DNA from 4 places in the Shewanella sp. QJM3NY_23 genome. Region 1 is predicted to be linked to each of the others. Evidence: predicted binding sites of a transcription regulator. Region 1 holds the regulator's gene; each other region holds the start of a gene.
What was found. Region 1 encodes sigma-54, which starts transcription at its own class of promoters, with help from an activator protein. Its sites were predicted from a motif close to GTTGGCACGNNNNTNGNNT; they were not measured.
Positions count from the first base shown of each region.

Region 2: a site for sigma-54 is predicted at 6,350-6,368, ahead of AC0VXX_RS00165 (DUF4097 family beta strand repeat-containing protein). Genes of this name have one in related genera too.
Region 3: a site for sigma-54 is predicted at 3,589-3,607, ahead of AC0VXX_RS05695 (flagellar hook-length control protein FliK). Genes of this name have one in related genera too.
Region 4: a site for sigma-54 is predicted at 4,486-4,504, ahead of AC0VXX_RS12260 (YggN family protein). Genes of this name have one in related genera too.

Region 1 is NZ_CM149657.1:473,195-481,126, reverse strand. It holds gene kdsC (3-deoxy-manno-octulosonate-8-phosphatase KdsC) at 1-22, shown strand, start outside; gene lptC (LPS export ABC transporter periplasmic protein LptC) at 19-576, shown strand; gene lptA (lipopolysaccharide transport periplasmic protein LptA) at 563-1,099, shown strand; gene lptB (LPS export ABC transporter ATP-binding protein) at 1,099-1,830, shown strand; gene AC0VXX_RS02265 (RNA polymerase factor sigma-54) at 1,960-3,444, shown strand; gene hpf (ribosome hibernation promoting factor) at 3,475-3,762, shown strand; gene ptsN (PTS IIA-like nitrogen regulatory protein PtsN) at 3,765-4,208, shown strand; gene rapZ (RNase adapter RapZ) at 4,205-5,059, shown strand; gene AC0VXX_RS02245 (HPr family phosphocarrier protein) at 5,049-5,321, shown strand; gene mgtE (magnesium transporter) at 5,429-6,796, shown strand; gene AC0VXX_RS02235 (FG-GAP repeat domain-containing protein) at 6,853-7,932, opposite strand, start outside.
Region 2 is NZ_CM149657.1:37,982-45,913, reverse strand. It holds gene ftnA (non-heme ferritin) at 1-333, shown strand, start outside; gene ribB (3,4-dihydroxy-2-butanone-4-phosphate synthase) at 448-1,101, opposite strand; FMN riboswitch at 1,266-1,470, opposite strand; gene AC0VXX_RS00180 (S9 family peptidase) at 1,774-3,864, shown strand; gene AC0VXX_RS00175 (GIY-YIG nuclease family protein) at 3,892-4,176, shown strand; gene AC0VXX_RS00170 (phosphatase PAP2 family protein) at 4,334-5,155, shown strand; gene AC0VXX_RS00165 (DUF4097 family beta strand repeat-containing protein) at 5,521-6,291, opposite strand; gene AC0VXX_RS00160 (M14 family metallopeptidase) at 6,606-7,932, opposite strand, start outside.
Region 3 is NZ_CM149657.1:1,244,858-1,252,789, reverse strand. It holds gene fliO (flagellar biosynthetic protein FliO) at 1-31, opposite strand, end outside; gene fliN (flagellar motor switch protein FliN) at 48-431, opposite strand; gene fliM (flagellar motor switch protein FliM) at 486-1,514, opposite strand; gene fliL (flagellar basal body-associated protein FliL) at 1,554-2,075, opposite strand; gene AC0VXX_RS05695 (flagellar hook-length control protein FliK) at 2,151-3,485, opposite strand; gene fliJ (flagellar export protein FliJ) at 3,673-4,119, opposite strand; gene fliI (flagellar protein export ATPase FliI) at 4,173-5,513, opposite strand; gene fliH (flagellar assembly protein FliH) at 5,482-6,426, opposite strand; gene fliG (flagellar motor switch protein FliG) at 6,426-7,475, opposite strand; gene fliF (flagellar basal-body MS-ring/collar protein FliF) at 7,468-7,932, opposite strand, start outside.
Region 4 is NZ_CM149657.1:2,752,460-2,760,391, reverse strand. It holds gene AC0VXX_RS12290 (porin) at 1-68, shown strand, start outside; gene AC0VXX_RS12285 (oxidative damage protection protein) at 691-969, opposite strand; gene mutY (A/G-specific adenine glycosylase) at 972-2,057, opposite strand; gene trmB (tRNA (guanosine(46)-N7)-methyltransferase TrmB) at 2,341-3,057, shown strand; gene AC0VXX_RS12270 (YggL family protein) at 3,138-3,461, shown strand; gene glsB (glutaminase B) at 3,461-4,375, shown strand; gene AC0VXX_RS12260 (YggN family protein) at 4,691-5,455, shown strand; gene AC0VXX_RS12255 (LysR family transcriptional regulator) at 5,799-6,740, shown strand; gene hemW (radical SAM family heme chaperone HemW) at 7,527-7,932, opposite strand, start outside.

The DNA.
Region 1 (7,932 bases):
GGCTCACGGTATGAGCATATGAATAGAGTCACCCTGGCGATTATCGCGTTTTTTGGTACCGCTTTAGTGCTCTATTGGCAGGTGCAGACTAAGCAAGGATCACAAGCGCTGTTGCTCGACGCGTCCGATCGTCCAGATTATGTGATTAACAACATCAATAGCGTGCAATACGACGAACAAGGCAAACTTAATAGCCGCGTCTCGGCTAGCCATATGGAACACTATGCCGAGCGTAATATGACCTATTTTACCCAGCCCATTTATCTGGTCTATCCCGATAACGGCGATGCTCAGTGGCGGTTGCGCTCGGCTCGGGGTACATTAGACAAAGACAGTGGCAAAGTCATCTTGGAAAATAATGTCATTATTGATGCCATTAGCCCTGAAGAGCCCATCCAAACCATAGAAACCAACTACATGGAATTGGACCTCAACACCATGATCATGACATCCGATCAAACCATTCGGATCACCGGTAACGATTTTTTGATTACCGGAAAAGGCTTATATGCCGACCTCAATGCACAAAAAGTACGACTGACGAGCCAGGTAGAAGGAACATATGAAACTAAATAATCTTATTCTTGCAGGCCTGTTAACCATGGTTAGCCTGCAGAGTGCGGCGAATGAAACCGACCTGCTGCAAGAGGTTAAGATTTCAGCCGCAAGCCAAGAAGCTGATATTAAAAATAATCAGATTATCTTCAATGGCCCAGTAGAGGTGACTCAAGGCTCCATTAAAATTTTAGCCGATGAATTACGCGCCTTTACCAAAGAAAATAGTAGTGGCAAAATCTTAGTGGCAAAGGGTAAGCCAGCCACTTATACACAGGTGATGGAAAATGGTCGTCCAGCGTCAGCCAGCGCCAATGAGATCCGCTATGAACTGTCGACCCGCACTCTAACCCTAATTGGTAATGCCACCCTCGAACAAGAAGGTAGCCAAGTCACAGGTAATCAAATTCGCTACAACATTGAGCAGCAACAGTTGATAGCCGAAAGTACGGGTAGCGATCGCGTTATCACCATCATTCAACCCGAAAGTTACCAAGACAACAGCAAAAGTCAGCCCCAAGAACAGCCCAAGCAGGAACAGTAATGACAGAGATGACGCTAAAAGCGGTTAACTTAGCCAAAAGCTATAAGAGCCGTGCCGTGGTACAAGATGTCAGCTTAACCGTGCGCACAGGGCAAATTGTCGGCTTGCTAGGCCCTAATGGCGCCGGTAAAACCACGACCTTTTATATGGTGGTTGGTCTGGTGCAAAGTGACAAGGGACGTATTTTTATTGATGATGACGATCTCACCCTAGATCCTATGCATTTGCGCGCTCGCAAAGGGATTGGCTATCTACCGCAAGAAGCCAGTATTTTCCGTAAATTATCGGTACGCAATAATATTATGGCGGTATTACAAACCCGACGCGAACTCAGTAACGATGCGCGCGAAGAGGAGTTGGAGCACCTGCTAGAAGAGTTTCATATCACCCACATCCGCGATAGTCAGGGGATGGCACTGTCCGGTGGTGAACGTCGACGCGTCGAAATCGCCCGAGCGTTAGCCGCCAACCCTAAGTTTATTTTGCTCGACGAACCCTTCGCCGGGGTCGACCCCATTTCGGTTATCGACATCAAAAAGATTATTGAGCAACTGAAAAATCGTGGCCTTGGGGTACTGATCACTGACCACAACGTACGGGAAACATTGGATGTGTGTGAGAAAGCCTATATTGTCAGCCACGGCAACTTGATTGCAGAAGGAACCCCCGCTGAGATCTTAGATAACCAACAAGTTCGAGCGGTGTACTTAGGGGAACAATTCAAGCTATAGTTAACGTTATTAGCGCTCAAGGTAAAGGCGAAACCGCTTTTACCTTATAAGTAGATCATTCGCCTTAGCGGTTTAATACCAGAGGCAGCTTTCTCACTTTAGAATTAGAAACAAGGGAATAGCAGTACGATGAAAGCGTCACTTCAGCTCAAAATGGGTCAGCATTTAACCATGACGCCCCAGTTGCAACAAGCTATTCGCTTGTTACAACTGTCGTCGTTGGAATTGCAGCAAGAGATCCAGCAAGCACTAGAGTCTAACCCTCTACTCGAGTTAGACGAGGAGCAAGAAGGCGCCAATATCGACTCAGAACAAGAGCGTAATGACAACTTCGACACCGATTACAATGAGCAACTGCAAGTCGACTCGAGTGAAGACAATTCGAGCTTAGAAACCTCCGATGCACTCAACCAAGACTCTATGCCCGATGAGCTGCCCGTCGACACTACATGGGATGAGGTCTATACCGCATCACCTAACTCCAGCTCTGGTGCGATGCGCGACGATGACATGCCATTTCAAGGGGAGACCAGCGAAGGCTTGTATGAACACCTCGAATGGCAAAAAAACCTCACTCCCTTTTCTGACAACGACCTCGCTATCGCCACCGCCATCATTGATGCCATAGACGAGCGTGGCTACTTGACGCAAACTTGCGACGATATTCTTGAAGCCATGGGCGATCCTGAAATCGAACTCGACGAAATTGAAGCGGTATTAAAGCGGGTACAACATTTCGATCCTATCGGGATTGGTGCCAGAGACCTCAGCGAATGCCTGATGATCCAACTGGCCCAATACAGCCCCGACACCCCGCATATCGACAACGCCAGACTCTTGATCCGTGATTACTTAGATCTTATCGCCGGGCGAGACTTTCGCCTATTGATGCGTAAGACCAAGCTGAAAGAGGATGAATTACGCGAGGCCATAGCGCTAATTCAAACCCTCAATCCGCGCCCGGGGCTGGCCATTACTGCCAGTCGCGACGAATACGTGATCCCCGATGTCACAGTTAGCAAGAAAAAAGGTCGCTGGGTGGTCGAGCTTAATCCCGATAGTATGCCTAAGATTAATGTAAACCAACATTATGCCTCGATGGCGCGCAGCACCAAAAACCAAGCCGATGGCCAGTTTATTCGTGGTCACCTGCAAGAAGCTAAATGGTTTCTAAAAAGTTTAGAGAGCCGCAACGATACCTTGCTCAAGGTTACCAACTGCATTGTCGATTTCCAGCAAGGATTTTTCGAGTTTGGTGAAGAAGCGATGAAACCTATGGTGCTTAATGATATTGCCGAGGCGGTCGAAATGCATGAATCGACCATCTCGCGGGTCACCACCCAAAAGTATATGCACACTCCAAGAGGGATTTTTGAGCTAAAATACTTTTTCTCCAGCCATGTCGGGACCGACGATGGTGGCGAATGCTCTTCTACTGCGATCCGCGCTTTTATTAAGAAGCTAGTCGCCGCAGAAAATCAGAAGAAACCCTTAAGTGACAGTAAGATGGCGCAACTGTTAGCCGAGCAAGGTATTCAAGTCGCTAGACGCACGATAGCAAAATATCGTGAAGCGATGTTGATACCGCCGTCAAATCAACGTAAAAGCTTATAATCAACAACTGGAAACCGGAGGAATCACTTTATGCAAATAAATCTGACTGGGCACCACATTGAGATCACCCAATCTCTGCGCAACTATGTTGAAGAAAAGTTTACAAAGCTTGAACGGCATTTCGATCAGATCAATAATGTCCACGTGATATTAAATGTCGAAAAATTGATGCAAAAAGTTGAAGCAAAGTTACATCTTAGTGGTGGAGAAGTATTTGCAACATCAGAGCACGCGGATATGTATGCCGCGATAGATTCCCTGATCGATAAATTAGATCGTCAGGTCATTAAACACAAAGAGAAGCTAACAAAACATTAACGATGGAACTTAGTACCATCCTGCGGCCGGAGTGCACAACCTGCGCCACTCCGGGCAGTAAGAAAAAGGTACTGGAACTTATCAGCGACTTGGCCGCTGTCCAGTACCCCACCCTTTCCTCTCAAGAGATTTTTGAAAGCCTTTTGGCGAGAGAGAAAATGGGCAGCACAGGTATAGGCAATGGTATCGCGATCCCTCACGGACGGCTGACGAATATTGAGAAGCCCGTCGCCGTATTGATAAAATGTGCAGAGCCAATTGCATTCGATGCAATTGATAATCAGCCGGTCGATATCCTCTTTGCATTATTGGTTCCCGCAGATCAATGCGAGCAACACCTTAGCACTCTCGCCGCGATGGCAGAGAAATTAAGTGATAAAGCTATCATCAAACAGCTAAGAAAAACCCACGACGAAGCAGAACTGTATCAGGTGATCACCCAATGAAATTGGTAATGGTATCTGGGCGCTCAGGCTCAGGAAAATCGGTAGTCCTTAGGGTACTGGAAGATCTGGGCTATTACTGTGTCGACAATCTGCCACTGCAGATGATGGACTCGCTGCTCAGTCAGCTTAAAGGTAGAAATGAACTTGTTGCGATAAGCGTCGATGTGCGCAACATGCCCAGCGAAGATATCCAGCTTGAAAAACAGCTAGCGAATCTTCCTAAAGATACCGAATTACTGAGTTTCTTTCTAAACTCTTCTGACGATGTGTTACTCAAACGCTACAGTGAAACCCGTAGATTACACCCGCTATCACGCTCAAAAGTTTCCCTTAAAGAGGCGATACAGCTTGAAGGCAAAATGCTCGAGCCTATCTCCAAGATGGTCGATCACTACATAGATACCTCGACGCTTAACATCTATGATTTAAGCGATAAGGTACGCGAGATCTTACTGGGAACAGTAGATAAAGAATTAGTGATTAACTTTGAGTCGTTTGGTTTTAAATATGGCATGCCAAGTGAAGCTGACTTTATGTTTGACGTGCGTTTTCTGCCCAATCCCCACTGGGAAACGGAGTTACGTCCGCTGACAGGTCTCGACCAACCAGTGCAGCAATTTTTAAGCCAACAGCCGCTAGTGAACAAGTTTATTTGGCAGATAGAGAATTTGCTCGAAACTTGGCTGCCGCACCTTGAACGCAATAACCGTAGCTACTTAACTATCGCCATTGGTTGTACTGGAGGCCAGCATAGATCTGTCTATGTTACCGACCAACTTGCTAAATTATTTAATAAAGGTAAACACAAGGTTCAAGCGCGCCACAGAGAGTTAAAGAAACATGAAGCTTGAGCGCCAGCTAACCATCTGCAACAAACTGGGACTGCATGCACGAGCTGCTACCAAATTGGCGGTATTAGCCGCTCAGTTTGATGCCCAAGTCACCTTAATTCAGGGTGATAAGCAAGCCTCTGCCGCCAGTGTGTTGGGGCTATTAATGCTAGAAACCGGCTTTGGTAAAACCATTACCATCACCAGTGAAGGCCAAGATGCTCAAGCGGCACTCGATGCCATTAGCGCACTGATTGACGCAAAATTCGAAGAAGCCGTATAATCGCCCCGCCTCGAGCCTAAACGGCTCATATCATTCTATAATTATCCCGAGTTCAGGTTACTTAACCAATAACCTATGTCGCCGCGCCATTTTTCCAAGGGGAAGTCATGCCGATCGAAGTGTTAGATAATGAAACTACAGATCAACGTTTACAGCAGCTGACGCAAGCCCTGAGCAGCGGTATGTTTGTCCATGTACGCAGTATGCTGCACGACATGGCGGCCTCGGATATCGCCTTTATTTTAGAGTCCTCTCCACCGCGTGCGCGGCAAGTATTATGGCAACTTATCGATCAAGCCCATACGGGTGAGATACTCGATGAACTCAGTGAAGAGCTCAAAGATCAATTTATTAGCCAGATGAGCCCTGAGCGCGTAGCAAAAGCGGCCGAAAATATGGATACCGACGACCTGGCCTACATATTGCGTAGCCTGCCAGACAGCGTATTCAATCAAGTACTGCAATCGATGCGCAGCCAAGATAGGGCGCGAGTCGAACAGGCTCTGTCATACCCAGAAGACACCGCCGGCAGCTTAATGAACACAGATACGGTCACCCTAAGGCCAGATGTGAATGTCGACGTGATCCTGCGTTACCTGCGTATTCGTGGTGAATTACCAGAAGCCACCGATACCTTATATGTGGTTGACAAACACGACAGCCTGCTTGGTGGCGTAGCGATCGCCGATCTGCTCACCTGCGATCCGAATGCATCGGTGCGCGACATCATGAACCAAGAACTCGAAGGGATCCCTGTGGGTATGCACGACAGTGAAGTCGCGCAGCTATTTGAACGCCACGACTGGGTATCGGCACCTGTGGTCGATGAAAAAACCAATAAACTGCTTGGGCGGATCACCATAGATGACGTTGTCGATGTGATCCGTGAAGATGCTGAGCATTCGATGATGGGGATGGCCGGAATGGATGATGAGACCGACACCTTCGGCCCGGTCCTTAAGAGTACCTTTCGGCGCTCACTCTGGCTGACGATTAATCTATTTGCCGCACTGTTAGCGGCGTCGGTGAGCAATATGTTTGAAGGCACCATAGAACAATTTGCCACCATTGCGGTATTAATGACCATAGTGCCCAGCATGGGCGGGGTGGCAGGTAACCAAACCTTAGCGCTGGTGATCCGTGGTATCGCGTTAGGACAGATAGGCCAAAGTAACTCACGTTGGTTAATTGGCAAGGAGTTAGCCATCGGATTTCTTAATGGTCTACTCTGGTCAATTTTGGTGTTTGCTGCCGTGTGGCTATGGAAAGGCGATGTCGCCCTAGGCGCCTTAATTGGCGGCGCAATGCTGATCAATATGACGGTGGCTGGATTTGCTGGCGCGACTATCCCGTTACTGCTTAAAAAGTTCAATGTTGACCCTGCGCTGGCGGGTGGCATGGTGCTGACGACGGTCACCGATGTAATAGGCTTATTTGCTTTTTTAGGCTTGGCCACTCTCTACTTACTGCACTAGCTTGTTAGGCACCGCTCGTGGTGTCATTAGCTTCTTTGCACAATGTTCAACCCTGGCTATTGCGCCATAATCACCATCAATTGCTGTTGCAGTGCCTGACTGTCTTCGCGGCCATATTTAATGATTAGCTCATCTTTCCCGTCATGATTAAGATCGCTCACGCTGAGCATCTCACCATCGCGGGGCAGCTGTAGTTTAAGAGTTTCATCGTTGCGATTAAACAGGCTGTCACCCGGCTCGCCTAAATACACCGTGAGTGCCTGCTCGCCACCAGAGAGCAAGAGATCTTGATAGCCATCGCCGTCAATATCGGCAAAAGTCACCACAGGTTGCCCCGTTTGCCCCGAAGTTAAACTAAAGCTTAACTCCACCTCTTTGGTAATATTAGGTTTACTGGCAAAGCGGCTATTAGCATCACTTTTAAATAAGTGTACATCTTGATCAATGCTTCCCGACACGAGCGCACCGATGATCTGCGACACACCAATATCGAAGCCCGACACCAGCACTTCATCAACCTTATCATTATCGATATCCACCAGCTCAAACCCAGTTAAGGTACCCTCGGCGCGGATCACACTGCTAGGCACCTTGGCATACTGCAGCTTGTCTTTTATTTTACTGCCTAGGTAAATTTCATAATCGTTAACCCGATCCAGCACTCCTGAACTCTTGGTATAGCGCACCACCATATCTGCCAGACCATCATGGTTAATGTCGCCCAAATGTTCGACCTTTCGATAGACTAAATTACTTTGATCAAGCGCCTCACCATAAGCATCACGTTTACTCCACCAATCTTGCCCGCTGATGGCTAAGCTCACAGGTAAGTAATTGGGTAAGGGTGTAAACAGGCCATCATCTTGCTGGTAATACACCTCAAATTCGCCCTCAGCTACCTTGACAATATCCTCGCGACCGTCAAGATTAAGATCGGCGAAATAGAGGCTAGCCTCGGTATACTTGGCACCATCAAAATACAACAGCATCTGCGGCTGGATAGGTAATATTTGAGTGATGTAGCGCTTATCGGCCTGCTGTATCAATAGTGCGCTCTGCTCAAAGCTGCTAATAATAAAGTCATCCAGCCCATCACGATTAAGATCGCGTACAAAGCGCCCACGGGAGATAAAATC
Region 2 (7,932 bases), 440 kb from region 1:
GGCGGCATGCCACTGATTGGCGCCATTGAAGCACCGCAAGCTGAATTTGAGTCATTACTGGCCCTTTTTGAACACACCTACGCCCATGAGCAGATGATAACCAGTAAAATCAATGCACTTGCTCATGCTGCATTCACTAACCAAGACTATTCTACTTTTAACTTCCTGCAGTGGTATGTCTCTGAGCAACATGAAGAAGAGAAGTTGTTTAAATCAATCGTCGATAAGATTCGCCTGATTGGCGAAGATGGTAAGGCATTATTTTTTGTCGATAAGGATTTGGCGCAAATGGCCATTGAAGAGTCGGCGAGCGTGATGACCTCGGGTCAATAAACCGCTAACGGATCGCCTGTGTCTATTTGAAATAGACCTTATGAGTGGTCGATATTGGTGGTAAATGATAAACAAAGAGCCATATATCGGCTCTTTGTTTATTTATTAAGCCTATTAACTCGCTTGAGCCAGTAACGACTTACGGTAAATCACGATATCTTCTATGGTCAACACTGGCATTTGATGCTGCTCGCCAAACGCGATGATCTCAGGCAATCTCGCCATGGTGCCATCAGGATTGGTCACCTCACATAACACGCCCGCAGGTTTCAGCCCCGCCAGCAACATCAAATCTATGGTGCCTTCGGTATGCCCTCTGCGAGTCAATACGCCACCGGGTTGAGCACGTAGCGGGTACACATGACCAGGGCGAGCCAGATCACTGGCACTTGCCCCATCGGCGATCGCCGCTTTAATGGTGGTGACCCGATCGGCAGCCGAAACGCCGGTTGTCACCCCAACTTTGGCTTCGATGCTCACGGTAAACGCGGTGCCATATTGGCTTGAGTTATCAGCCACCATTGGTGGTAACTGTAATTGTTTAACCCGCTCATCTGGCAGGCATAAACAGACTATACCACTGCATTCCCTAATAAGCAGCGCCATCTGTTGATTGGTTAAGTGCTCGGCTGAATAAATAAGATCGCCTTCATTTTCGCGATCTTCATCGTCGACCACCAACACGCCTTGGCCAGCGCGTAAGGCTGTCAACGCGGCTTCAACACGGGTATTGGCATCGCCAAAGGCTGAGAGTAAAGACTGATTCATGGTTAAATCCTTAGTAATACTAATAAAATGGTTTTGTGCCAGAATCAGGGCATATAGAAAATAACACCGATAAGCCTGCGCTTATGGTGGTGTTGAATAAGAGCCAGGGTCACGTTAGCAAACTAAGCCCAAGCTTAGAGCGCAGCATACGCTGTTTGTGGTTCTTATATTCTCTTTCATCCGGACTCAGTGCGCTTACGCGCTCATTACCGTCGGCTCTGGAATACTTTTAACATGCAATCTCTACACGCAATAAGGGCACCAGATCTGCTGACCCTAACCTTGGAAAAGATTAGGCGCTCGCGGGCTTAAGTTGCATATACAACTATCACCGCCGGTGGGGAGTTACACCCCGCCCTGAGAATTATTAATGTCACCTACTCACTGAATATCGGCTCAACAGGCTCTTGTTATGCGGCGCAGCGTCACTGTTAAACGGACTCGCTAACGGGCTCACACTGGGTCTGCATAACAGCAGTAAAACCGTAAATATTGCTGGAGGGGCTAATCTTAATCACTTAGGATCAGCACATTAGGCGCAAATAGGGTGCGCCAATTTGAAACAAATAACAAGCTAGAAGGTGACAAGCCTAAACTAAATCACCTAAGCTCAAGCTTTACAGGCAAACTCGCACTGGTTTACCACGTTATCGATAATAAAGGTCGTCTTTAATGCATTCAATTTCTCCACCGCTCGCCGCCAAAAAGCCACACTCATTGATACATCATGGTGTAGAGAGGATCGATAACTATTATTGGTTAAGAGACGATACGCGTCAGTCACCAGAGGTGATAGCGCATCTCAATGCCGAAAACAACTACCATCAACAATGCTTTAAGCCCTTCGCGCCTTTACAGGCACGTTTATTCGATGAGCTGGTCGGCAGGCTAGATAAAGATGAGTCGAGTGTTCCTTACTACTGGCACTCCCATTGGTATTGGAGTCGTTACCATAAAGAGGGGGAATACCCTATCTTACTGCGTAAACCACAGCTTAATAGTGATGCAGAAGAGGTGCTGTTAGATGTTAACCAACGCGCCCACGGCCATGAGTTTTATGGTCTGGGCAGCTTCGCCATTAGCCCTGACGAACAGTTATTGGCCTTTAGTGAAGATAAACTGAGCCGGCGCATCTACACCATACACATTAAGCACCTCGAACAAGGCGAACTGCTGGAAGATACACTCGAAGGCACTGACGGTAGCATAGTGTGGGCTAACGATAATCTGCACCTGTTTTACATCGCTAAAGATCCACAAACCCTGCTGGGCTACCAAGTGTTCCGTCATCGTTTAGGACAACCACAATCGGCCGATACACTCGTGTATGAAGAGCAAGATGACAGCTTCTATCTCAGCTTAGGTAAAAGTTTAGATGAAACTCGTATCGAACTATACCATGAAAGCACGATCACCAGTGAGGTCTCGGTGCTCAATGCCGATCAAGCTCTTGACCACTTCACTGCACTACTGCCCAGAGAAACAGGCCATGAGTATTCGGTGGCTAAACGGGGTGACAACTATTTTATTCTTACCAACTGGCAGGCGGTTAACTTTCGCCTGATGCAAGTGGCCGAAGCGGATTTTGCCAATAAGCATGTTTGGCAGGAGGTGATTGCTGCCGATGACCAATGCCGCATAGAGGAGTTCTTGGTACTGCAAGATTACCTTATTGTGCAGCAGCGCCGTCAGGGACTCAGCCAGATCACCGTCTATCCGGATCAGCTACCTAGCTATCAAATCGACTTCGATGATCCCGCTTATGTGGTGGGTTTTGATGTTAATCCTCGCCAAGATAGCCACCAGCTTAGGCTCTATTATGCTAGCCCCACCACCCCAGAATCGATTTACCAATACGATTTGACCCAAGCCTCACCCAAGCAGTTACTCAAAAGGGAAAACGTATTAGGCGGCTTTAATAGCGAGCACTATCAGGCTGAACGCCTCTTTATCGATGCCAGAGATGGCGCGAGCATTCCCGTTACCTTGGTGTACAACAAAAGCCTATTTAAACGAGATGGCAGCAACCCACTGTACCAATATGGTTATGGCGCATACGGTTACACCATAGATGCGGATTTCGACAGCGCCATATTAAGCCTACTCGACCGAGGCGTGGTTTATGCCATTGCCCATGTGCGCGGTGGCGAAATGCTCGGCAGACCTTGGTATGACGCAGGCAGGCTGTTTAACAAGCAAAATAGCTTTAACGATTTTATCGATGTCACCCAAGCATTGATCCAGCAACAATATGCCGATCCTCATAAAGTAGTTGCGACGGGAGGCAGCGCAGGTGGCCTGTTGATGGGCGCCGTGATTAACCAAGCACCCGAACTCTACTTGGCCGTGGCCGCCCATGTGCCGTTTGTCGATATAGTAACGACCATGCTGGACGAGTCGATCCCACTCACCACCAATGAGTATGACGAATGGGGCAACCCTAACGACAAAGATGCCTTCGACTATATGTTAAGTTATTCGCCCTATGACCAAATTACGCGTCAAGCTTATCCTCACCTTTTGGTCACCACTGGCCTGCATGACTCTCAGGTGCAATATTTTGAACCCGCTAAATGGGTGGCGAAATTAAGAGAATATAAGACCGACGACAACTTATTACTGTTCCATATCGATATGGAGGCTGGGCACGGTGGCAAAAGCGGTCGCTATCGCCGCTATCAAGACACGGCTGAAGAGTATGCTTTTTTATTAGGGCTGTTAGGCGCAGAGCCAATATTAACCAACAGCAAAAACTGTCGTTAACCTCGCCGAGCAACACAAGAGCTATCGATGACGACAGGCAAACCTTGGTTTTTATATATCGTTGAGTGCCATAAAGGCCAGCTCTATACCGGCGTGACAACCGACATAGCACGCCGCTTTAAAGAACACCAAAGCGGCGGCCCTAAAGCCGCTAAATTTCTGCGCGGTAAGGGGCCGCTGCAATTGGTTTATCATGAGCAGTTAAGTTGTCACTCTACGGCACTGAAGCGCGAAATAGCGGTTAAGAAGCTCACCAAAAAACAAAAGCTGACATTAATACAAAATGAGGCCAATATTCATATCGTTAGCTAATTTCAGCTTTATATTGATGATGTTTAGTGATTATCCCCATAGAAATATCCATCGACAATCAATCTAAATACCTGCCGCGGCTTGATCATAAGCACGCGGCTTTACTTAGTCATAGCAAAGCTCTATTGTAGGCAAAAATTGCTTATTTGAGACGATTATGGGCACCACCACACACGAAAAGGCTGATGGATTGCCTAAACAATATAAGCAGCATCAACGCAGCTTTTTCGGCTTAATGTTAGTGTTAAGCTCTATTTTTTTAATCACGCTGCTTCCCGATGTAAACCTTACTCTGTTTAGACTACTCAATGGAATTGCGGCAGTGTTACCCGATTGGCCCATATTGCTACTTACAGATTTAGGCAATGGCGTCACTCTTGGGGTGATCACCTTATGCTTCTTGATTAAACGCCCCGAGTTAATATTACGGGTGATCATTGCCAGCGTGTTGTCATTACTGTTAGTACCACTCTTAAAACAATATTTTGATGCACCGCGCCCCGCCGCGGTGTTAGACGTACTTAATATTATTGGCGACACCCGGTTAAGCCATAGTTTCCCCTCGGGCCATACTGCCAGTGCTTTCCTGTTTGCAGGTACCCTATGGTTTGCTTACCAAAGCCGCACCATTAAAACATTAGCCATCGCGCTTGGTGCTATCGTTGGCATATCGAGGATCATTGTTGGCGCTCACTGGCCACAAGATATTATGCTGGGTGCGATCGTCGGATTACTCTGCGCTTATGCTGCTGCGTATTGTCCACCAACTCAGTTACAGCGGGTCAATAACGCATTAATGCTGATGTTTTTATGGTTAGTGTTGATGATCTGCGAGCTGGAAAAAAGCTTTGATAAGGACATTATTTGGCAAGTGTTACTACTAAGATGGGGACTGCTGTTTACCGCCGCGGCTCTGTTCTTACGCCAATACAATATTAAACAGCTGTTGATACAACGCTTTGGCGCAAAAGCGCAATAGACATGCGTAAACGGTCTTAACGCTAAGTGGCTATTCTATGTAGCCACCCTTAGCCCTCGGCAGCGCTGCTCAAGGTTAGGCTGCAGGATCTGCCATTTCGATCGCGTTATTTAGCTACGGTCGATGTTGGCACTCGAGTTCCCTTTTGTACCGTTACGGCAGCGTCTTTGTTGTCATAACACCACTTCATTTACACCCTATGTAGCAACCTGATTCGTTGTAATCATCATGGAAGCACGCGGCGATATCCTGCGGCTAAGTATGGGTGGGCGATGGCTAACGCTATCAGGACCTCACAGTCAAATCCCTGCTCTGCAGCCTAGCTGTTCAGGCTGGTAGCGCATCGCCTTCGCGCCGGGAAGCCATTAATCCATGGTGACGGGCCCTTGAATATTGTCAAAACTCAGATCGCCCGAACCAGACTCGATAATGTGTAATCCTTTGCTATTATCGACGCGAATACTTCCAGAACCATCATCGATAGTGACTAAACCGGCCACATGATTAATGACTATCGAGCCAGAACCATCATGCACTGACACATCGCCATTCACCTGTTGGATCTCGATACTGCCTGAGCCATCCGTTAAGCTGATATTCCCTTCAATATTTTGCAATGCAATACCGCCTGAGCCGTCATCGATAGTTAACCCCTTAGCGCCATCGATAGTGATGCTGCCAGAGCCATCGGTAATAATCATTTCGGCGTTCACGCCACGAATCTCAATACTACCTGAGCCATCATCCAGCGTTAGTTTCATATTGGCAGGCACTTTAACCACCAGCTCCATATAGGGAGAGTTACCACTCGTCAACGAGACCCGACTGAAGGAGTCAAAATTGGCGATCAGTTTGGCATGTTGACCTTCCTGTACTAAGCTAAGCTCTGGCTCGGCGCCATCATACCCATAAATACCCGCCTCGATATGCACCTTACTGAGGCCATCAACCCCTTTAATAGTCAGCGAACCCGCCCCAGTTTCGGCTACGAGGTGTTGTAACTGTGTAGCATCAAGTGTTAACTGTTGCTGACGGTGATAATCAAACGAGGTCATCCCCGCGCCGTTAACGTTAATGATGCAACCTGCTAACGAAGCACTCAATGCGGTAAATAAAACCAAGGGGCGTAAATTCATAACTCATATCCTTATCAATTAGTGTTTGCTTAAACGGTTACTCCGCTTACCTCGAACGAAGCAGACTCCATGCCAATTATTTATCTTATTGTTTTAAATAACTTAAGTTAATTTTCGCTCAAGGATTTTAATGATATTCACTAAAAATATGCTTAAATCACAACTCGTTAGTAAAAAGGCCCATTTAATCGTTCTGCAATAACCCATCCCAGGTACCCGACCCCCTTAAGGAGCATTTACCCATGTCACCCTTAAACCATGGGTAATAAAAAACGCAGCCTAAGCTGCGTTAATACTGATGATAACACCGACCATTACTCGTCTCGCCAAACCGGATAAACCTGGTATTGCGCATCATAATAAGGGCTTCGAACATAAAACCAGCGTAATCTTGCCTGGGCATCAGCGGCAAAAGCAGGGTCTTGCAACGCTTGGGTAAATTCTGCCTGCAAGCTGGGGTCGGCCTCAAGCATTTGCGCCGCCAGTGGCTCTACCGCGTAATGCTCGATATATTCGGTGCGGGTAAATATTGGATTGAAAAAGCCCCATTGTAAAAATGAATCAGGCGACTGAGGCTCTAACAGCAATATAGCCAGATCCCCCAAAGGCTGCTGGGTATCTATCTTAACTGTGCCTGCCGGCAGTGTGGTTTGTAGCCCATGTGCGCTCAACTGCGCGCTCACTCGCTGGCGACCTTCATAATCTTGACTGCCAAACTGCGGCGCAGTTAATTGATATTGCGTCAACTTAAGTGTCTTAGGTTCAGTTAGCGTCGTCATACGGATACCATGAACTGCGAGGCGCTCAATCACACTAAGCCACTGAGGCGCAATATAATAGGCCGAGGGACGATTGACCTTTATTTCGGCCAGAGTATTACCTAACACGGGCAAATTTTCATAAAGTTTAGGCTCGCCAGTCCAGCGCACTACCTTTTCACCACTGATGGGACTGATTTCGGTGCGGTAATCAATCCCTTTGAAATCCCACCCTTGCTGCTGTTGCTGGTCGCCCCAAGTTAAGGTGATGCGGTCGCTATAACGATACCTGTCTTGCTTAATCGCCGAGCGTAGTGAAGTGGCTTGGTTGCCCACCAATTCGAGGGTGGCCGCTAACATGACATAAGTACCGAGCACTCTTTGCTTAAACGGCTTTAAACTATGATTTTCAATTAAAATCGTCGGCAGATGCCGAGCATCACCATAACCATTAGAGTAACGTGGGCTGGCATTCCATAATGACATTCCCTTGCCCAAATCACTATTGTCGATGGCAAACACCAAAGGGCCCGGAACATGTCCTTGCCGCGTTAATGCCTGCTCCACATAAGGTCGATATTGGGTATCTAACCAACGAAAACTCGACGGGCTCAGCCCTTGAGCTAAGTTATAGCCAAAGGTCACATCATATTGATAATCGATGCCATCGGTAACGTGCACATCGATATACAGGTCGGGCTGCCATCGATTTATCGCACCCAGCATATGCTGCATCTCTACTGTATCAGCCTTGGCATAATCACGATTCAAATTAAGGTTGTTAGCCGTAGTACGCCAGCCCATCTCTATCGGGCCGCGCTGATTAACGCGATTATATTGACCACTGCGCTCATGGGCATCGACACTAAAAATCGGCACAAAT
Region 3 (7,932 bases), 770 kb from region 1:
CACTAGCCATCATTGGCATCGATAATGACATTCCCATTAACCTTGCCTCACTTAAGCTTTTTAATGCGTTCGGTTTGGCTTATGACGTCAGTCAATCGAATACCAAATTTATCATTGACCACAACCACTTCGCCGTGGGCCACAAGAGTACCATTAACCATAACATCTAACGGCTCGCCGGCGACACGATCTAACTCCACTACCGAGCCTTGGTTCAGCTGCAGTAAATTACGAATATTAATAAAACTGCGACCCACTTCCATAGAGATGGTCACCGGAATATCCATAATAGTATCGAGTTTGGCCGCTTCCTCTTCGGTTAACGGTTGAGAACTATCAGCTAATTCGTCTAATTCAACCGCTTGAGCCTCTTCAATCGCTTGCTCGGCCATTGCTGCAGCCCAATCATCACCTGTATCTTGTGTGCTCATCACTTTTTACCTTTAAAACTCAAATAATGGTTAACTAACCTAAACTCGGATTACCTAAATATTGCCAATTTCTCTTGCCTTGCCTTTTTTGGTGACCAGCTGTAATTCGCTTTTCGCCGTCTCGGGCCGTGGGATTTTTTCCCGGATATGTAAGGCTAAATTCTCTCTTGAACGTCCGAGTTTACAGCGATAAGTGGGTAAGTCTTCGACCCGCATCACTATGTGTTCTGGCATTTCAACCGGGATAATATCGCCCGCCTTTAAGCTCAGTACGCTCTTCAATGACATCTCTTTTTCAACTATGGTGGCATCGATGCCCACTTTGACATCCATGATTTCATCTTTTAACGCCTGCGACCAGCGCATATCTGTGTCTTGGGTATCACTTTGCACACCTGCATCGAGCAGTTCACGAATCGGCTCTATCATCGAGTAAGGCATGGTAATGTGAAAATCGCCACCGCCCCCGTCGACTTCGATATGAAACGAACTCACTACCACCACTTCGGTAGGACTAACAATATTGGCCATCGCGGGATTCACTTCAGAGTCCAGATAATCAAACTCTACATCCATCACAGGGGCCCAAGCTTCTTTATAATCTTCGAAGATGATTTTAAGCAGCAGTTGCACGATACGCCGTTCGGTGGGGGTAAATTCTCGCCCCTCAATCTTGGCATGAAATCGGCCGTCACCGCCAAAGAAGTTGTCGACCAAGATAAACACCAAACGGGCTTCCATGGTGATCAATGCAGTGCCTTTTAACGGGCTAAAACGCACCATATTAAGGCTAGTGGGCACAAATAAGGTATGCACGTATTCGCCAAACTTGAGCATCTGCACGCCATTAATCGACACTTCTGCCGCGCGGCGCATCATGTTGAACATACTGATGCGTAAATGGCGGGCAAAACGTTCGTTAACGATCTCAAGGGTCGGCATCCGGCCACGGACAATACGATCTTGAGAAGAAAAGTCATAGGACCGCGCATCTAGCTCGTTATCACTTGCCTCATCTTCATCAACGTCATCGACACCGTGTAATAACGCATCAATTTCGTCTTGGCTTAATAGATCACTCACAATATCGCCCTACCTGGTTAATCAAGGTTGCCGCTAGCATCACTGCATTACAAACCCAGTAAAGAGTACCCGTTCGACCACTTTGCGTCCTGTTACTGGTCGTAATGTGTTTTGCACATTCAGCAGCGCCATCTGTCGTAACTCATCTTTACCGGCTAACGAACTTAACTTTTGTACATTGGCACTACTGAAAGTCGTTAATAGCGCATCTTCGATTAATGGAATGTGTTTCTTCAGTAACACATCATCGTCAGCCCCTCGCACCATTAACTGCACTTTTATCTCGACAATACGCGCGCGGTTTTGCCCTGGCAGATTGAACAGAAACGGCCGAGGCATGCCGACATAAAACGCTTCACCACTATTAACCGATGCCGCTTGCTCTACAGGCGCCTCTTCTGATACTTCGCTATCGGATGCGTCACTCGAGCCCAATAACAACCATAACACCACGGCCACCCCAAGGAGGACGACAAGCCCTACAGAGGCAAAAATAATCAGCTTTTCTTTGCTTTTGAGCGGCGCATTCTCTTCCAGTTGTAACGATTCTTCTTCTGCCATGTTTTTTCCTATCACACGCCACTTTTTAAGCGCCTACACCAGGTGGAGTAATCAATAACCCTATAGGTTACCTGCTTATGCGTAATAATCTATACCTGAGCGGTAACTTGTTGCATTATTCGCGGCCAATAAGCTGTCATCTGTTGATATTTCATCCATATCTGATGATGAGGTGCCATTTGGATGGCCAGAGCCATCGGCTTCACCTTGCTCTCGACCGCCACCGCCTTGGGACACATTACTGTCTGTCAGCTGCATTCCTTGTTCGGCCAGCATCTCACGTAAGCGTGGGATCGCCTGCTCGACCAGATCTTTGGTTTGATGTTGCATCACCTGAAACTGCACTTGGGTCTGATCGCCCTGTACTTGAATACGCACCATCATCTGCCCAAGCTCTGGCGGGTCGAGCCGGATCTCTGCGTGTTGCACCCCTTGGCTGACCATAGCGATCAATTGTTGACGCATGACGGGGGAGAACTTTTGAATCATCTCTTGCATCTGCTGGGCAGGCTCACCTTGGGGTCGAATGGAGACTTGATACTGGGCTGGTGCCTCGGCTCGCGCAAAAGGAGTCGATGTTATGGTCGATGATGTGGGTTTTAACTCGTTTATGCCATTGTCGGCCATATCAGCCTCTGCCGCCATAGTGACCATTAACTTAGCATTTTTAAGCTCATTGGCCGCATTAGCATCCGCTTGAGCTTGCACTTTAGCGGTTATTTGGCCCGCAGCGTCAGGTTTAAGCTCTGGAGTTACGTCAGATTGAGATCCACCCAAAATCGATTTAGCATCGTCGCCGCCCATCTTAGCCCCAAGACTGTTAGCCCCGAGACCTTGGTTACCCACACCTTGCGCGGCTAAAAACGTGTTGGCCTGCTCGATTAAGGCATTAAAAGCAGTACTGTTGCCCTGCTGCGCGCCCTCGATTAACCCCGCCATTATTTGCGGTGGCAATTGCGCTAGTTGTGCCTGACTCAAGCCTGTTTGGCTCTCAAGCCCCTCGAGCTGGGATTGGGTTAGGCTGGCTAACAGCTCGTCGGTACTCGTCTCGCCTGTCAGCTCTGTGCCTAATTCTGCATCGGGTGGCAATTGCGCGCCGCCCTCGGCAAGCTCCTGGTTTTCCGCTAACTGCGTCGCCCAGTTAATTTGCGCCAACACATTGGCAATGTCACTATGCTCTTGTTGTTGCTCATCCGCTAATACGCCCTGTTGATTGTCGCGCACGACCTTATCAGCTTCAGAAGATGCGTCGGGTTTATGGCTTGGACGATTATCAATTGAAGCTTGCACTAACGCCGTTGAAAAGTCGTTATTTTTCGAGCTGTTAGCACTAGATTTATTAGGTTGCAAACCCAACTTATCACCCGAGCTATCCGCTTTAGATAACAGCACGCTATTCATTTGTGGCATAAATCCTCCAACACTTTTACGCGTAACACGCGGCGCTGGCGCCAGATTAAAGTGTCAATTAATCGGCCGTACTGCCGATAAGGTATTCGTATTTTGATAAATAATGCAAATAAAGCGCCAACTGTTAAGTAGTTGCCATATTTGATGATTATTTTTAATGAAGAGCAATGTTGCGGTGACAGAGGGCTTAACGCTGCGGTTTTCGAAAAAATTGCTGAGAGGCAAACTCATCAATCATCTTTTGTTCTTGTTTTAATTCGGCAAGTTGCCGCTTATGCGCCTTGCGCTCAAGCAGCAGCTCCACCGCTTTACGCTTTTGCTGTTTGACTTGCCACACTTGCTGGCCAATTTGACGCTGCTTATCAGACTCGTTCACCGCAAAATGCTGTTTGGTGATCGCCTCATCTATTTGACGGATAAACTGATGAAACTGATGATAATTACTTGCACTTATCACCTGCCCCTGTTGCTGCTCCATCTGTTTCATGTAATCAAGACGGTATTGCTGTAATGCGCTTAGTTGCTGCTGGCATTTTTGCAGCACCATCTGCGCAGAGCGCAGTTGCAGTGACGCTTGTTCTTCGGCGTCGAGCGCCAATTTAAGCACGGTATCGAGTGGATCATGTTTTGCCATCACATCCTCTAAATCATCAAACTCAAGGGCATCTATTTATTTCACAATAGCCGCTACCCCTGACATTGGGCACTCAATTGACCTAACATCAAGGCACAACTGTCAAAGCTAAGCGACTCTTTCATCGTTTGACGTAAAAAGGCGTTCATTGCCGGTTGCAGGCGAATGGCGTTATCGATACGGGGATCGCTGCCTTGGGTATAAGCACCAATCGAGATCAAGTCGCGATTTTGCTGATACAAGGAATACATCTGTTTTACTCGGCGAGTGGCTTCTAAGTGGGCTTCACTGATCACCATAGGCGCAACACGGCTAATGGATGCCTCGACATCGATAGCAGGGTAATGGCCCGAATCAGCCAAGGCACGTGACAGCACAATATGCCCATCGAGGATCGCTCGCGCCGAGTCGGCGATAGGATCTTGTAAGTCATCACCTTCGGTTAATACTGTATAAAACGCAGTGATCGAACCTTGTCCCACGCCACCATTGCCGGCGCGCTCCACTAACTTAGGTAACTTGGCAAACACCGAGGGCGGATAACCCTTGGTGGCAGGCGGCTCACCGACGGCCAGTGCAATTTCACGTTGCGCCTGCGCGTAACGAGTCAGACTGTCCATTAACAGTAAGACGTTATAGCCCAAATCACGAAAATACTCGGCGATCCGGGTCGATGTTTCACAGGCGCGCAGCCGCATTAACGGCGAGGTATCGGCCGGAGCGGCCACCACCACAGAGCGGGCTCGCCCCTCTTCACCTAAGATCTCTTCGATAAACTCTTTCACCTCACGGCCACGCTCGCCAACCAAGCCCACGACGATGATATCGGCGGTAGTGCCACGGGTCATCATCCCCAGCAGCACACTTTTACCGACGCCAGAGCCGGCAAACAGCCCCATACGTTGACCCTTGCCGACCGTCAGCATCGCATTGATGGCGCGTACGCCAACATCGAGCGGCTCGGTGATCGCCCGCCGTGCCAATGGATTAATGGGCGCGGCATGACGCGGTGCTTTTTGGTCAGTATGCAGATGGCCTAAGCCATCGAGTGGCACGCCGTTGCCATCGAGCACTCGCCCCAGTAAGGACAGGCCCACATTAAGCCCTGCCTGCGCACCCAATGGCGTAACTTTAGCGCCGGGCATCACACCTCTGAGCTCTTCAACAGGCATTAAATACAGTAGTTTATCGTCAAAACCGACCACTTCGGCAATAAGGTCACCGGCCATGGTCGCAATACTGCACAAACTGCCTACCGATGCACGGCAGCCGGTAGCTTCCAACGTCAAGCCCACCACTCGAACCAATTGACCACTGGCGTCGGGCATAAACGGATTGACGTTATGGTTATGCTGTTTGAATTTATTCAGCAGTTGGTGTTGTCGCGTCTGCATCTTGTTGACCTTGGTTATCACGCTTATCATCATGGGGCGTCGCAGCATCCGCCTCTGAGGTGGATTGTACTTCGGGTGCAGATACCTGACTCACCGCCTCACTCGCCTGCTTAGCCAACGCCTGCTGTTGTTGCAGCTTCTGTTGCTCTAAGTGACTTTCGCTGTGGACTAAGTTTTCAAATACCGCCTTAATGCGGCTTTCAAGTCCCATATCGACACGGCTTCTATCATTACTGATGATGCACTCGCAGCGGCGCAGTGACGGATCGGACTCTATCTCCCAGCGATTTTTTTGCAGTTGGGCACTGCCATATAACTGCTCAACCAAGGTGACGTCTTCTGGGTGCAAACGCACATTGACGCCTTGTTCTTTTAGCGGAAGGGCGTCAATACCTTGGCGAAGGGCGGCCAAGACATGCTCAGGATGCACCTGCAGCTCATGGCCTATCACCGCCTTAGCCAAGGTCATGCTGAGGTTTACCAGAGATTGCTCAATTTCGGTATCGAGTAGCGATAAAGGTGCCACCAATTGCTGCATTAAGGCTTCAAATTGCTGAACTTGTTGCTGCGCCTGAGTCAAGCCATGCTGGTAACCTTGCTCTTCGCCTTGGCTGAAGCCTTCTTGATGGCCTTGTTCTAACCCGCTGAGGCGGCCTTTTTCTAAGCCCTCTTGATAGCCTTGTTGCTGGCCTTGTTCAAAACCTTCGGTTTCGGCTTCCGCGCGGATAGTTTCGATTTCGGCAAGCGTCGGCGGCAACACATGCTGTTCGACTTCTACCGCCTCTTTTACCGGAGTTGTGCGGCCAAAGAGATTTTCTTTAGCCGTGGTATCGACCACTGTCACGTCAGGCAATTGCCAGTGACTAAAGTCAGCCTTATCTTTAGGCGTTGAGCGATCGTCGGCGTTACTCATTATAGGAACTCATCGCCACCGCCACCGCCGAGAATGATCTCGCCAGCATCACTTAAACGACGGGCAATAGACAAAATTTCTTTTTGCGCCATCTCCACTTCGCTGATGCGAATAGGCCCCATGGCTTCCAAATCATCGTTAAGAATTTCAGCTGCACGTTTGGACATATTGCGTAATATTTTATCTTTAAGTTGATCGTCAGCGCCTTTAAGGGCTTTCATCAACACATCTTGCTGCACTTCACGCAGTAGGGTTTGAATACCAATATCATCAACATCGGAGAGGTTTTCAAACACAAACATCAAGTCTTGGATCTGCTGGGCTAACTCTTCATCAGATTCACGCAGGGTTTCCATCAACTGACTTTCAACCCCGGTATCGAGGTAGTTCATGATGCTGGCCGCCGCTTTGAGTCCGCCCATCTTGGCCGCTTGCGCGCCGCCCTGGCCTGCAAACTGTTTCTCCATGATGTCATTAAGCTCTTGCAGCGCTGCAGGTTGAACCTCTTCTAGGTTAGCAATACGCATCATCAAATCTAAACGAGTATTTTCAGGTGCTTGAGCAAAAATTTCCGCCGCTTGATCTGGCTCAAGATACGATAAGACAATGGTTTGGATCTGTGGATGTTCATTTTGAATAATGGTGGCTACCTGTCTGGCGTCCATCCATTTTAATGACTCAAGCCCGCGCGCACCGCCGCCCATAATGATCTGTTCAATCAGGTTGCCGGCTTTGTCTTCACCTAAGGCGGCAGTCAAGGCTTTACGCACAAACTCTTCACTGTTAAAGCCAATAGAAGAGTATTTCTGCACCTCTTCTAAAAACAGCTTGTGCACCCCAATCACTTTACTTTGGCCGAAGTCTTTCATGGCTGCCATCGACATACCGACTTTTTGCACCTGCTTAGGCTCTAAGTGTTTTAAAATGGAGGCAGCATCTGCTTCACTCAAACTGAGTAATAAAATCGCCGTTTTCTCGATGCCGCTCAGATCATCAACATTGAACTCGACGGCATTACCTTTGATTGCAATATCTTTATCATTACTCATTTTCTTGTAACCAACCTTTGACTACTTGGGTGGACAGTTCCGGTTCGTTCGCCACTAGGGCACGGATGGCCTTAATCATATCATCGTCTTTATGCAGATCCGGTATCAAAATTGAACCATCATCAGCATAACTGTATTCGGCATCGGGTCGGTTTAACATGCCCAAGGTATCGGCGGCGTACTGATCTTCAATTTCTGCAAGCTCTCCCCCTAGCATAGGATCATCAGGCATCTTATCGGCATCGGGGTAGATAAGCCGTTTTAACATAGGCCGCACGACAAAGAGGATCAAGGCCAGAATGATAAGTCCGCCCATCACTAGCTTAACCGCGCGCCAAAACCAGGGTTGCTCCCACATTTCTAGCGCAGGTGCCTCTTCAATCAACTGATCCATAAAGGGAACCGTAACCAGTTCAATCATGTCACCACGCTGAGTATTAAAGCCCACGGCGCCTTC
Region 4 (7,932 bases), 1.8 Mb from region 1:
ACCGTTCGTTAGAAGCTGAAGTTAACGATGAAAAATACTTCGGTGTAGGCTTAGAGCATAAATTTTAATGTGACTCTATAGCCGGCTTTAATTGCCATTAACACTTAGTCAAAAACCCTTAATGCGAGCATTAAGGGTTTTCTGTTTGATGGGCATCTAGCCCTGCTAGCCATTAAAGGTAGCCATATCTATGTTGATTCACCTTGTATGGAGGCACTTAAATTAAGGTGATATTGTGGTGTCATAGGCAAGCTGCGCCTAGGGCCTGTTGATCTTTTAAGGTTGTTTTTGCAGCGAATTGTTGGGTATTTATACAAGTAAGAAGCTTTGTGGTGTAGTTATTCTACATAAAAAGCTGAGAACGCAGTAGAAATGACCAACAAACGCTGCCCGAAGGGGGTCGGCTAAAAACGTTTTACTCTTTGTTAAGTGAATTTTGCTTAGATGACTAGGCTGCAATCCACTCGCCTCGATTAAAACGTTTTTGTCTCGAACAAAATTCAACCAGCAAAGAACAACAGGCCCTAGGATAAAGCAAATAGGCTGAATAGAGGTGACTTGGCAGGTAAGGCTAACTTGCCATAAATGCAAACAGGCGCCATTAACTCATCGTTAAGTGGCGCCTATTTATTGCGAGGTTATGCGAGGAGGATTTACTTGTCGACCTTTTACTTGTCGTCCTTTTACTGATTACTGGTCATCCTTCTGGGGGACATAACCTTCAATTTCGACCTCTTTACCTTCAAATAAAAAGTTGACCATCTGCTCTTCGAGGAACTTACGGTCGTCAACATTCATCATGTTGAGCTTTTTCTCGTTGATAAGCATGGTTTGTTTTGCTTGCCAAAGTGTCCATGCCTCTTGACTAATATTGTCAAAAATACGTTTTCCCAACTCACCTGGGTAAAGTTGGAAGGCTAGGCCGTCAGCCTCTTTCTTTAGATATTGGCAATTCACTGTACGCGCCATGATTACTCCTTAATGACTACTGAACCTAGGCTGGCTAAAATACGCTCGGTTGCCGCAGCAAGGCCAACTTTCGGTGGATTGGTTATGTTATACCAGAGTGATGCATCATCTTCCATTACCAGATGGGCTTTTGCTGCCACTTTATCTTTGCTGTCACTTTGGACTATGGTGCCCTCTATGGCGGTGATATCGAGATGGAAATGGCTAAAGGTGTGCCTAAAGCTGGTGAGCGGCTCAGCTAAGTGCAGCCTAATTGCCTGCTGTTGGGCATAGTTATCCAACTCGGCTTGAGAGGCAAATTGAGGGAAACACCAGAGCCCGCCCCAAATGCCTGCCGGAGGACGTTTAATCATCATGACCTGCTTGTTATTGCGGATCACCAACATAAAGGCTTGTTTTTCTGGGATGCTTTTTTTAGGTTTTTTCCCTGGGAACTCGGTTTGGCGCCCCATTAACTGGGCTTTGCAATCGACTGCCACAGGGCACTGTTCGCACTTAGGTTTAGCGCGAGTACAGATGCTGGCACCAATATCCATCATCGCTTGATTGTATTGGGTAATGTGCTGTTTTGGAGTAAGGGTGTCGGTAAGCTGCCATAGCTGCTCCTCAACCTGCTTTTTTCCTGGCCAGCCAGCGATGGCGCCGTGGCGCGCGAGCACTCTTTTTACATTGCCATCTAAAATCGGATGATGTTGACCAAGAGATAGCGATAACACCGCGCCTGCTGTGGAGCGACCAATGCCGGGTAACGCTAATACTTGTTCAAATTCAATAGGAAACTCGCCGCCATGCTGGGTGACGATAAGCTGGGCACTTTTATGCAAGTTTCGGGCTCTGGCATAGTAGCCTAGGCCTGTCCAATGGTGCAGCACTTCATCTTGCTCGGCCATTGCGAGCTCTTTTATGCTCGGAAACCGCTGCATAAAGGCTTCGAAATAGGGAATAACGGTTGCGACTTGCGTCTGCTGCAACATGATCTCTGACACCCATACTTTATAAGGGGTTTTATCTTGTTGCCAAGGAAGGTGCTTACGGCCGTGTTCGGCGTACCAGCTAACAATGCGCTGGTGAAATGGCTCTTTTTTCATGGCGCACAGTGTATAGAGCGTATCTTGGTTTCTCAACCTAAATAGGCGTTAACCTATAGCGTTGGTCGCATCTATGATGATTATTGGTATACTTTGGCGACAATAGGGCTTGCACTGCACCAGTAACTTTGCATAATGCCTTTCTTTTTATGATTTCCAAATATATTAGTATCAAGGTTAACTACAATCTTGCTGGTGAGGCGCCGTTATCGGCAGATAACCCTAATTTAAGCTACATCAGAGACTATATGGCCATCGCTGGCAGATTATTGAGGCTAAAACAATGAGTGACGTTACCACCGCTGAATTTAATGAAGAGGGTAAATACCTTCGTAAAGTAAGAAGCTTTGTATTACGAGAAGGGCGTTTAACAAAAGGTCAAGCGGTTGCAATGGAGCAACAATGGCCAGTGATGGGGCTAGATTACTCGCCACAGCCACTGGATTTAGCCGCTATATTTGGCCGTGAAGCAGATACCGTACTTGAGATCGGTTTCGGTATGGGTGCCTCGCTGGTTGAGATGGCTAAGGCCGCTCCTGAGCTGAACTTTATTGGTATCGAAGTGCATAAGCCTGGGGTTGGCGCATGTTTAGCCGAAGCCGCCGAAGCGGGCGTGACCAATTTACGCGTGTTCCATCATGATGCGATTGAAGTGCTCGAAAACAGTATCTTACCTGGCTCTCTTGCGCGGGTGCAGCTGTTTTTCCCCGATCCTTGGCACAAAAAACGTCATCACAAGCGTCGTATTGTGCAGCCTGAATTTGTGCAGACGATTCGTAACAGCCTTAAGATTGGTGGTGTGTTTCATTTGGCAACCGATTGGGAAAATTACAGCGAGCATATGCTTGAGGTAATGAGCGCGGCACCTGGTTATAAAAATCAGTCTGTTACCGGCGATTTTGTGCCACGTCCAGAGCATCGTCCCTTAACTAAGTTTGAAGCCCGTGGTCATCGCCTCGGCCATGGCGTATGGGATCTAATGTTCGAACGCTGTGAATAAGATTTTAACATTGCCATGATAATCAAATGATTAATCTGGCTGTATTGAGTAAGTATTGTTAGCAATTAACGGGGTAAAATATGGCAACACGTAGCCGTCGTCTTCGCAAAAAACTGCGTATTGATGAGTTTCAAGAGTTTGGATTTGATGTTAACTGGACATTTGACGATTCAGTGTCAGAAGAGCAGATCGACACTATAGTGGATCAGTTTATTGCCCAAGTGATAGAGGCGCGTAAGTTAGGCTTCCACGGTGGTGGACATAAAGAGTGGGAAGGTATTGTTGCCACTCAGTCTATCGGTAAGTGCACCGAAGAAGACCGTGAAGCGGTACGTGCGTTTTGGCAGCAACAACCGACAACCAAGGTTGAAGTTAGCGAGCTTTACGATATTTGGTGGAATTAATGCCCGAACAGGCATTATTAGAGCAGGTGGTGGCGCAAGTTCGCCCCCTGCTCGGCCAAGGCAAGGTCGCCGATTATATTCCTGCATTAGCTAATGTCGATCCCGGTAAGTTAGGCATTGCGGTCACCACTATTGATGGTACTACCATAGGCGCTGGTGATTATTTAGAGCCTTTTTCGATACAAAGTATCTCCAAAGTATTTAGCCTGACTGTGGCTCTCACCCTGTATGAAGAGCAAGACATTTGGTCTCGCGTAGGCAAAGAGCCGTCGGGACAATCATTTAACTCTCTAGTGCAAATTGAACTTGAACGTGGCGTGCCGCGTAATCCGTTTATTAATGCTGGCGCTCTAATTATTGCCGATCTGTTGCACACTCGCCTTGGGGCACCTAAGCAGCGCATGCTGGAGATTGTCAGGGCCCTTAGCGGTAACCCACATATAGTCTATGACAAGCAGGTGGCTGCATCAGAATATGATCACAGCGCCCGAAATGCCGCGATTGCCTATTTGATGAAGTCTTTTGGTAATTTCAATAATGATGTCAATAAAGTCTTAAAAAACTATTTTCATTATTGTGCCATGCGCATGAGCTGCGCCGATCTGTCTAAGGCGATGCTTTACTTGGCTAATGGCGGTAAAAGTTTATCGGGTGAGGCGATTGTTTCGCCAGTTCAGACCCGAAAACTCAATGCTTTATTGGCTACATCTGGCCTGTACGATGGTGCAGGGGAGTTTGCTTATCGTGTTGGAATGCCAGGTAAAAGTGGTGTTGGCGGTGGTATTATTGCCGTTATCCCCGGCGATATGAGCGTATGCGTTTGGTCGCCCGAGTTAGATAAAAATGGTAACTCTCTTGCTGGCACCGCAGCTCTTGAGCTGCTATCTCAATCCCTGGGTCGCTCGATTTTCTAATCTTTTGATAAGTTAGCAATATCGACTAACTACTGGTTTAAATTGCTAACGTCTCACTTATATCTTTATCTGGAAATTTTTAACTTGTTGATAGTTAATAATATATTAATTTTGGCATAAAACCTGTATTCATTGAGCTTAACTTAAGTCAATCTAACAAGCGTCAACGGTAGTGATATCTTATGCCCATTTCTGGTTATGTCGACAGCGTGATGCCGCTAGTAATTGATATCTGCAATATGATTAAGGATTAATGATATGAACAACATCAGCACCTCTTTGGGATTGTGTGCCCTACTGGTCACCAGCACTACTATGGCAAGCGAGCAAGATAATCGCCTCTCTTTTGATCATGGCAATCATCAGTGTGAAGTAAGCCTTAACTATGATGTGGCGGTTGAACCTCAGAAACTGGTGATAACAGAGGCTCAAAAAGAGGTGTATCGCATTGAGCTTGGCAAGCTGTATGTCGATGGCGTTGAGGTGGCACTCAACGAGCAGCAACAAACTTTAGTTAACCAATACGCTGATGAAGTGTCGAGGCAGTTACCAGAGGTTATTGCTCTTGTTCATGATGCTGTGGATATTGCTGCAACAGCAGTCAGCATGGCGTTAACCCCTTTGCTTGGCGATGCGAGTGGTGCAAAAATTGATGAAATGATGACGGGATTTAGCCAGCGAATTGATACTGTTGCTTACCAAAATGGTGATAAATTTTATCTAGGTGCTACAGAGTCTTCACTGGAAGAGACTTTCGGCCAGGAGTTTGAACAGCAGATGGAGCAATTGGTACAAAGCTCTATTGGTAGCATGATGATGACGCTTGGTAGCGAGATGATGAAAGGTGATGGCGACTCGTTTGAGCAAAAAATGCAAGCATTCGCCACCAAGATGGATAATGTCGGTAAAGATATCGAAGTGCAAATTGAGCAACAAAGTAATGATTTGCAGCAGCGCGCCGATAAATTGTGTGATGACTTTCAGCAGTTGGTTGCGCTTGAGTCGCAATTACGTCAACAAGTACCTGAGTTGACTGCTTATCCCCTAACGAATACCCCTCAGAAACTATTGTTAGAATAACTGCGAATTGTTGCATCTTCTCTAGTAGGCCTTATACGGCTACATTTTCCCTACACTTGCCTTGGGTGTAGGGCTTTTTTGTTTGCATGTTGGTTATATTTCTTCATTTATCCACAGAATCAATGCTAATGCATGACAGGAATTAGAATTAAAGCGTAAATTTTTGGTATACTTGCGAAAAATTATAACAATGCTGGCTAAATTTCGATGATGAAATGAGTAACAGTTTGACTCTACTGTTAAGTTATTTTTAATTATCACAGAGATAACCATAAACGGGTGGCTTATCACTATGGTTTACAACATATATTAATATGGTCGCAAACACCTTAAGGCTATTTAAATGTTAGAACTTTTAGAACCTATTGCAATTTTTACTCATGTTGCTCGTGCAGGTAGTTTTAGTTCCGCCGCGCGTAAATTGGGGATTTCTAAATCTAAAGTTAGCACCCAGGTTGCTGATTTAGAACATAAACTTGGTGTTCAGCTGATCCAGCGTACTACGCGTAGTTTGAGTCTAACCGAGGCCGGACAGTTACTCTATACCCAAGGTGAAGAGTTACTGAGAGATGCCGAGCAAGCGGTTGCGAGTGTACACAATCTTAATGATGCCACCCGCGGTGTGCTTAAAGTGGGGATTTCACAGTCTTTTGGGACTATGCATCTTATTCCAGCATTACCTGATTTCATGGCTAAACATCCGGAGTTAGAATTACAGGTCAGCTTGTTAGATCATAAAGTGGATGTCGTCAGCGAAGGGTTAGATCTGCTATTAACTATGTCAGAGCAATTGCCGCTGGGTATGGTGGCAAGACCCTTAATGAAGTGTCAGTTTTTACTGCTGGCTTCCCCCGATTATGTCGAAAAGCACGGTTATCCCGAGCGTCCAGAGCAGTTAGTCGACCATAACTGTCTTGTGTATCAAGGCGAGTGGCACGAACACAGTGTTTGGCAGTTTAAGAAAGAAGATGATTATTGTGAGATAGGGGTCTCGGGTAATTTTAGGGTCGATAATGCGCCAGCCCTTAAATCGGCGGCGGTCAGTGGTTTAGGTGTGGTGTATCTTGCCAGTTATCTATTAGAAGATGAGATTGCCAAAGGCACCTTAGTCCCGCTGTTACCAGAATGGCAATTGACTCATCATTTACCCTTACAAGCTGTCTACCCACGACGTAAACATTTAGCACCCAAGGTGAGTGCATTTATTGACTTTATTAAGGGGCATATCGGTGCACCACCTTATTGGGATGCGCCTTATGAGTCGCTGTACGCTAAGCGAAAGTAATTTCGTAGACTCGTTATTGTTCTCGCAATAGTGCCTGTTTCTGCGGTGGGCTTGTGAGAGAGTAAACATATAATTGAAAACATTGTTTTGTCATTAAGATAATAAGCCCTTGGTTGATCAACTTTAGGGCTTTTTTGTTTTTATTCATATGGTTAACTTTTTAGGCTGGTTTTATTTTAGAACGACTTTTTAGCAGTAACGAACGCATGGCTATAATACACGTTGCACTGCGTTCTTAAGTTAATACAATAGTTGCAGTTGATTTGGGATGACCTGATCCCGTCAAGTCGATTAAGAATGACCCCTCTTGATCGGTTTTACGCAGGTTAGCACTATTTAGCACTATGCAGTCTTAAATTGACGCTAGCAAAGCTTTAATAACTAAAACAATGCTAGCCTTAACCATCATCCTAGTTTTGGTTTACCCCAGCAAGGCTTGCTGGGGTTATTTTTCTTTATCAATAGTCCTGCGCCCTTCAATATACTTCCCATTAGCTATCCTAGTGCTATTTCTTATTTGTCCGACTAATGATTCGATTTTTGAGCACATTAACCAGCGCGGCAGGTTTAATTGAGTGCTGTTTTCAGTCATAAGATCGCTATGTCTTTATGAGCTTGGAATGGCTATTGAATTTGTGGTTTCATCGTCAAGTTTATCGATTGATGACTGCTAAAATATTCAGATGGTTGTAGCTAAAGGAAGGTACGCATTACGCGATATTTCGATTGGCCCGCTAGTCTGTTCTAACGGGCAGGAGAATAGTACTGTATTAAAAATATTGGCGGTTAATCGCAAAATTGTGCGAGTAGTTCGTTAACGAACATATTACCTTTGGGGGTGAGCTGCCAATGCTCGTCACCTGTAGTAACTAAGCCTTTTTGCTCACCCAGTAGCATACCCTTATCGAGTACACTGCGATGCAACCCTGTGCGCTGCTCGAACTCCAGTTTAGGGATAGGCGACATGAGCCGAAGGCGGTTCATTAGGTACTCTAGCGGGCGATCCTCATTTAGCACTTCACTCTTGTCAAACAGGTGATCTACTGCTCTGAGATAACCCTTAGGGTGCTTAATTTTCACCGTGCGCCAAATGCGTTGTTCAGCTTCGAGGGTTATCTTGCCATGGGCACCACAACCTATTCCTAGGTAATCACCAAACTGCCAATAGTTGAGGTTGTGTTGGCATTGATAG